Regions from separate parts of the Roseibium algae genome, predicted to be linked through region 2. Evidence: riboswitches for the same ligand, from Rfam matches in the RefSeq annotation. Region 2 holds a riboswitch; the other holds the start of a gene.
The links. A riboswitch is a leader RNA that binds a small molecule or an ion and turns the genes downstream of it on or off. The one in region 2 is predicted to bind S-adenosylmethionine.

Region 1 (3,410 bases), 230 kb from region 2:
GCCAAGCTCCTGTGGAGATGACAGAGCAGGGGCTCAATGTCTCACGGGCGCAGCTTTATTCTGAAGGTTTTATGGTGGCGTTCTGCAATCCGAAGGCACTTGTGTTTTTCACCGCCTTCTTTCCTCAGTTCCTGGATCCGGCAGAGCCAATCTGGTCACAGCTTGCGCTGATGTGCCCGACCATGGCCATTCTGGATTTTACTCTGGTGATGACCTATGCGTTGACTGCCAATCAGTTTTTAGGCTTTTTGCGCCGACATCCAAATGTTCTGAACAGGGCAGGGGGAACAGCCCTTCTGGGAGCCGCTGGCTATCTGTCGCTGGCATAGAAAGAAAAAAGGGAGGCCGTCTTGACCTCCCTCGATTTGATGGCTTTTTAGGAGACCGCCTGCATCGCTTGTTCAATATCTTCCAGAAGATCCAATGGGTCTTCAAGGCCGACCGAGAACCGAAGAAGACCGTCGGAAATGTCCAGCTCCGCGCGGGCTTCTTCGCCCAGAGACTGATGCGTCGTGGTGGCGGGGTGGGTGATCAGGCTTTTCGCATCGCCAAGGTTGTTGGAGAGCTGGATGATCTCCAAAGCATTGGCAAACCGGAAGGCTGCTTCCTTGCCGCCAGCCAATTCAAAGGCGAGCATCGTCGAACCGCCGGTCATTTGCCGTTTGGCAATTTCGGCCTGCGGATGGTCATCCCGTCCTGGGTAAATCAAACGCGACACGGCGCTCTGGCCTGCCAGGAAATCTGCAATCTTGCCAGCGCTTGATGTCTGACGTTCGACACGCAGGGGCAAAGTCTCCAGACCCTTGAGCAGCACCCAGGCACTGAAAGGGCTCATGTGCGGTCCGGTGTGCTTGACGAAAGGCATGACCTCATCAACGATCCAAGCCTCATCTGACAGCACGACGCCGCCCAGACAACGGCCCTGACCATCGATATGCTTCGTAGCTGAATAGATGACCACATCCGCACCAAGCGAGAGAGGGGACTGAAACATCGGCGTGGCAAACACATTATCAACGATCAGGCGCGCGCCGACGGAATGTGCAATGTCCGCAACTGCGGCAATGTCGATGATTTCCAGTGTTGGATTGGTCGGGCTTTCCAAAAACAGCGCGGCAGTGTTTGGCTTTACCGCAGCCTTCCATTGATCGAGGTCCGTACCGTCAACCAGAGTGGATTCAACGCCAAAGCGTGGCAGCAGCGTTTCAACGATATAGCGGCAGGACCCGAACAGAGCCTTGGCCGCGACCACATGGTCGCCAGCTTTGACAGATGCCATCAGCGCCAGATTGACGGCCGCCATGCCACTGGCTGTTGCACGGGCGGCTTCGGCGCCTTCCAGGATCCTGATCCTGTCTTCGAACATGGCAACGGTCGGGTTTGCGTAGCGGGAATAGACGAAGCCTGGCTCCTCGCCGTTAAACCGTGCTTCAGCGGCCTCGGCACTGCTGTAAACAAAGCCTTGGGTGAGGAACATGGCTTCCGATGTCTCGCCGTGCTGCGACCGTGTGGTGCCGCCATGGACAAGCTCTGTCGCCGGTCGCCGTGCCTTGCGAGAATTGTTCTTTTCTGTCATCGAATGGTGCTCCACATAGCAAAAAACCCCAGCATTGGCCGGGGTTTTGCAACCCGGCCTTTTTAGCTACTTGTTTAACGTAGCTGCAAGCCGGCCGGCCCAAATCACCACGAGTTCGCAGTTTAATTACGCCAAAATATTATAACGGTCAATATTTGCGGACGGAAACTGGTTGGCGAGTGAGGTCCGATCCGCTAATCACGTGGAAAGCATTTGAGATTAAGGGCGCGGTACAGGATATGACGCAAGCATCGACAGGCATTTTGCCAGCGCACACAATTGAGCAGATGTTCTCTGAGGGCACGATCTTTTCTGAGCTGCCCCCGGTGACTGGGCAGATCCAGCCGGCAAGTCTTGATCTGCGGCTTGGCCATTCAGCATACCGTGTCCGCGCCAGCTTTCTGACCGGTCCAAACAGCACGGTTCTGGACAAGCTTGAAAGCCTCAAGCTGCACCGTTTTGACCTTACAGAAGGGGCCGTGCTGGAGACCGGTTGCGTTTACATCGTGCCTCTGCAGGAAAACCTGGCATTGCCTGCCGATATATCGGCGACGGCAAATCCCAAAAGTTCGACTGGGCGGCTTGATGTGTTTACCCGTGTGATTACAGATCACGGGCTTGCTTTCGACACGGTGCCAGCCGGTTACAGCGGGCCGCTCTATGCTGAAATTTCACCGCTGACATTTCCGATTCTTGCACGCGCAGGGTCTCGGTTGAGCCAGATCAGGTTCCGCAATGGGGTGTCTGTCGTGAGCGATGCTGAGCTTGAAAAGGTTCACAAGGCTCACACGCTGATGAGTGGCGGAAATGAACGGATCGGCGGCGGTGTGCAATTGTCTATCGATCTGGAAGGGCAGGGCGATGGAAAGCTTGTCGGTTACCGTGCCAAACAGCACTCGGGTCTCATTGATGTTGATAAGCCTGGAGAGCACGAGCCGCTCGATTTCTGGGAACCAATTTATCGTCGCGGTGCTGCTGAACTGATCCTTGATCCAAATGAATTTTATATTCTGGTCAGCCAGGAGGCGGTCCATGTTCCGCCCGATTATGCTGCGGAAATGGTGCCGTTTGATGCGCTGGTTGGTGAGTTCCGCGTTCATTATGCGGGTTTCTTTGATCCCGGGTTCGGCCATGCTGGTGTCGGCGGCATAGGTTCGCGTGCGGTGCTGGAAGTCCGCTCTCACGACGTGCCGTTTATTTTGGAACATGGCCAGACGGTTGGCCGATTGGTCTATGAAAACATGGCCGAGCGCCCGCAGCAGCTTTATGGCGAAGGCATAGGTTCAAACTATCAGGGGCAGGCTCTCAAGTTGTCGAAGCACTTCAAGACGCCAGCCTGACCATTCATGGATTTCCAGACCATCGAATCTGAATTCTGCGGTGTCCTTGAAGATCGCAAGTCGCGGTTTCTGGCTCACCTTGTACCGATAGCTGAGTTTGAGGGCCGGTTGGAGGTGCTGCGCAAGGAGCATCGCAAGGCCAATCACTTTGTTACGGCACATCGGCGTTTGCTGGAAGATGACCGTGTTGAGGAGAGTGGCAAGGATGACGGCGAGCCGTCGGGTACGTCCGGCATGCCGACACTCAAGGTCTTGCAAGGCAACAGGCTGATCGAGGCAGCCGTTATTGTCGTGCGCTATTTCGGCGGCATAAAACTTGGCGGGGGTGGGTTGGCTCGCGGCTATTCAGGAGCGGCTGTTGACGCAATTGCTAAGGCTCAGCTTATTCCTTTCGTCAAGCGCGGTTCCAAAGTCATCGAGGTTGGTTTTCCTGAAAGTGCTGAGGCAGAGCTGCGCGTGTCAGCTTTAGGTCTGTCCGTTGCAGCACGAAATTA
Region 2 (3,410 bases):
TGCGCCATCATTTCGATGGCCTTGCAGATATGACGTTCATTGCCTGTCTGCCGGGTATCGCTGATGATCGCTTGAGGCGAGACGAAACGCTAAAGAAAATCGCAATCCGTGAATGCCAACAAGAAGTTCTATCCAGCCTTCGCTTTTTCAGGACACTTGATGAGACAAATGTCTTTCTCAATTAGAGTGCTGGCTTGGGTGTGGATTGCTTGCTTTGTTTTTGCAATGGGGCTTTAAACGAAAAAACGGTTCCTGCGGGGAGCGGAACCGTTTTTCGGGAGGTCTGAGAGCGGTTTGGGTTCCGCTCCCATCTGTATATATATAGGTCTGCTTTTTTAAAATGCATGTGATTTGGGTCACAAATGAGATGATGGTGGCCAGTTCCCAATTGGGAAACGGTTACTAGAGCAAATTCATCTGCTTAAACTGGAAATGCTCGCGGAAGGGCAAGTCGTTGGCCGTAGTTCATGAATTTCTTCAAAACAGCTTTTCTCTAGAGGGGCTGTCGAGTGATTTGGCGGATAAGCTTGCCGCCCTTGCACGTCCGATGAAAATTTCTGCTGGGACGATCCTGTTTGAAAGTGGCGACCCGGGGAATGGATGTTACGGGGTTCTTGAAGGATCGCTTAAGGTTTCGATCATGTCAGTCGATGGGGATGAACAGCTGCTTGCTGTTCTGGGGCCAGGCGATTTGGTCGGTGAATTGGCTCTTCTGGATGGACGGCCCAGATCTGCGACTGTGAGTGTCTTGAAAGCCGCTCATCTGGCCTTTATCGAGAAAGCTGCCTTTGAGCGGTTTGCAGATGAAAACCCGGCAGTCTATCGGCACATGCTGTTCATTGTTGGAAAGCGGTTGCGCCAGGCGAATGACGTGTTGGCAGCCCGATCCTTTTTGCCCCTTCCAGGACGTGTTGCTCAAACCTTGCTCCAGCTGTCTGAGACATTCGGCAAGCCGCTGGAAGATGGCCGTGTGCTTATCCATTATAAGCTAAGTCAGGCTGATATCGCTAATATGGCAGGCGCTGCGCGTGAGAATGTCAGCCGGGTTCTCAATGACTGGAAGCGCGCCGGGACGATCAGTCGTATCTCTGGTTACTACTGCCTGGAGCAGCCAGACCTGCTTAAACAGGCAGCCACCCTTTGAGGGTAATCTGATGATCTTGCGCGAATTCCCGCTCTTCTGTTTCTGCTGATAACGATGCGATGAAAGAATACTTTCAGGAAATTCGTCTATTATCTAATTAGATAGACAGGTAGGGAGATTCGATCTTGGCGGAACAAGAAACAACAACGAGTGAAGAAAAACCATTGGGTAATTTGACCCTGCGCACAATGGCAATGCCGGCCGACACCAATGCGTCTGGTGATATCTTCGGTGGTTGGGTGTTGTCACAGATGGATCTTGCCGGTGGCATCGCTGCTGGACAAAGGGCAGGTGGCCGTGTCGTGACCATTGCCGTTGACAAGATGAAGTTCATCCGTCCGGTTCATGTCGGTGATGTGCTGTGTATTTATAGCCATGTTGGCCGCGTGGGCAGATCCTCCATGGAAATTACACTGGAGGCATGGGTTCTCAGACATCGCTATGGCCATCGGGAAAAGGTCACCCAAGCCATGTTTACGATGGTCTGCGTCGACGAGAATGGCAAGCCGTGTCCGGTGCCTAAGGATGCTCCCGCCTTTGAATGATTGGCGAAATGTGGCGGCTGGCTCTTGTGGCTGTATCGGTGAGACCGAAGGTCAGCGCAGCAGCCTGCGCCGTTTAAGGATATCTGCGAAGAGGCGCTCATCCACGACGAATGGGCAGCCATTCGCCCAGTAGGCCAGAAGCGCCTCCAGCCTGGACAGCCTGTCAGGCCTCTCCAGCGCTGGTTGATGAGTTGGCAGGCCACCCAAAATCCGGATGCTGTCGATCCGCGTCAAAACGCAATCTTCAGCAGCATCTTCCCAAGCGCTTTTATCTTCTCGTACGGGTGAGGCATTGGCGAGTACCGCGTTGGACAGCTGCACGAGTTTGGCAGTTTGGCTTGAAAACAGGTCCTTAGACATAAATCCTCCATCGGTTTCCCGAGGAGAACTGGCGCGAAAGGTAATTGAAACCGCTTGGTTGCCGATTTTATCAAGAAGGTTGTCCTTCTCGATGTCAGTCGACCGCATCCCTGGCGGGGACCACCTTGCCCGGTAAGGCAGGTTGGCGAGGGCGCCAGCCCTTCTCTTGATGATGGCGGGCTTATGACATGTCTTAATAGTCAAGGCAAGTGTTTGCCGCATGCGCCGAGTAAGCGGAAAACTGACTTTCTAGAAGCAGATTAGGGGCCGAACCCTAATCGCTCTTGCAGATCATAATGGGCCTTGCCACACTTGGGTGCCTTAAGGGTTCGAGACCTTGACCACCAGCTTACCCTTGTTGCTGCCATCAAAGAGCTTATTCAGGGCAGCTGGGGCATTTTCCAAACCATCGACGATATCAAGCCGATACTTGATCTGCCCTTTTGCGAACATGGCTCCTAAAGCGGAGAAAATTTCGGGGAAGGTGTCGAAATGATCCGGCATGACGAAGCCCTTTAGCGTAAGGCGTCGGCGTACAACGGCAGTCATGTCAGGCATTTCTTCAGGAGTATCGCCATTGTAGACCGAGATGAACCCACACATAACGATTCGACCGAAAGCCTTCATGTTGTCCAGGCCCGCGATGAAGGGCTTGCCGCCGACATTCTCAAAGTGGACGTCGATGCCATCGGGGGCAAAGGATTTGAGGCCTGCGTCAAGGTCATCTGTCTTGTAGTTCAGGGCAGCGTCGAACCCCAGCTCATTGACAAGCCAGTCGCATTTTTCTTGAGTGCCAGCAATCCCGACAACGCGCATTCCAAGGGCCTTGCCAATCTGACCGACAATCGATCCGACAGAACCCGCAGCGCCTGTCACGCAGAGAGTTTCGCCAGCTTTGGGTTCGCCAACCTTGACGAGGCCATGATAGGCGGTTGCACCAGCAAGGCCAAACAAGCCCATGTAGTCTTCCATGGATGCTGTTTGTGGCACGATGCTTAATTTGCCAGGCTCAATGTCGAGATAGTCAGTCCATCCGGTGAAGCCGGAGACCCAATCGCCAACTGTGTAGTGCGCGCAGCGGCTTTCACAGATGACGCCGACACCCAATGACCGCATGGTCTCGTTGAGTGGAGCAGGCGGCAAATAGCTGTTTGTCGCAGGCGATACCCAGCCTCGCATTGCCGGATCCAGGGAGACATAGACAACCCGAACCCGTGCCATCCCGTCGCTAAGCGGGGGTAGGTCATCTGTCTGGGTCGCAAAATTATTGGCGCCAAGGAAACCAGTTGGACGTGATGTCAGAAGGATGTTGGTATTCTTCATGATGGTATCCGGGAGAAATGTGTGAAGTTAAACCAAAG

Region 1: linked by a shared signal. The riboswitch ahead of V6575_RS04620 (O-succinylhomoserine sulfhydrylase) and the one ahead of V6575_RS05690 (hypothetical protein) in region 2 are both predicted to bind S-adenosylmethionine.

The regions. Positions count from the first base shown of each region.
Region 1 covers NZ_JBAKIA010000002.1:206,134-209,543, reverse strand. Annotated here, with positions in the region: gene V6575_RS04625 (LysE family translocator) at 1-329, shown strand, start outside; gene V6575_RS04620 (O-succinylhomoserine sulfhydrylase) at 377-1,576, opposite strand; SAM riboswitch at 1,618-1,697, opposite strand; gene V6575_RS04615 (2'-deoxycytidine 5'-triphosphate deaminase) at 1,816-2,916, shown strand; gene V6575_RS04610 (YigZ family protein) at 2,923-3,410, shown strand, end outside.
Region 2 covers NZ_JBAKIA010000002.1:433,850-437,259, reverse strand. Annotated here, with positions in the region: gene V6575_RS05705 (ChbG/HpnK family deacetylase) at 1-185, shown strand, start outside; gene V6575_RS05700 (Crp/Fnr family transcriptional regulator) at 455-1,144, shown strand; gene V6575_RS05695 (acyl-CoA thioesterase) at 1,333-1,689, shown strand; gene V6575_RS05690 (hypothetical protein) at 1,741-2,049, opposite strand; SAM-I-IV-variant riboswitch at 2,115-2,227, opposite strand; gene V6575_RS05685 (NADP-dependent oxidoreductase) at 2,371-3,372, opposite strand.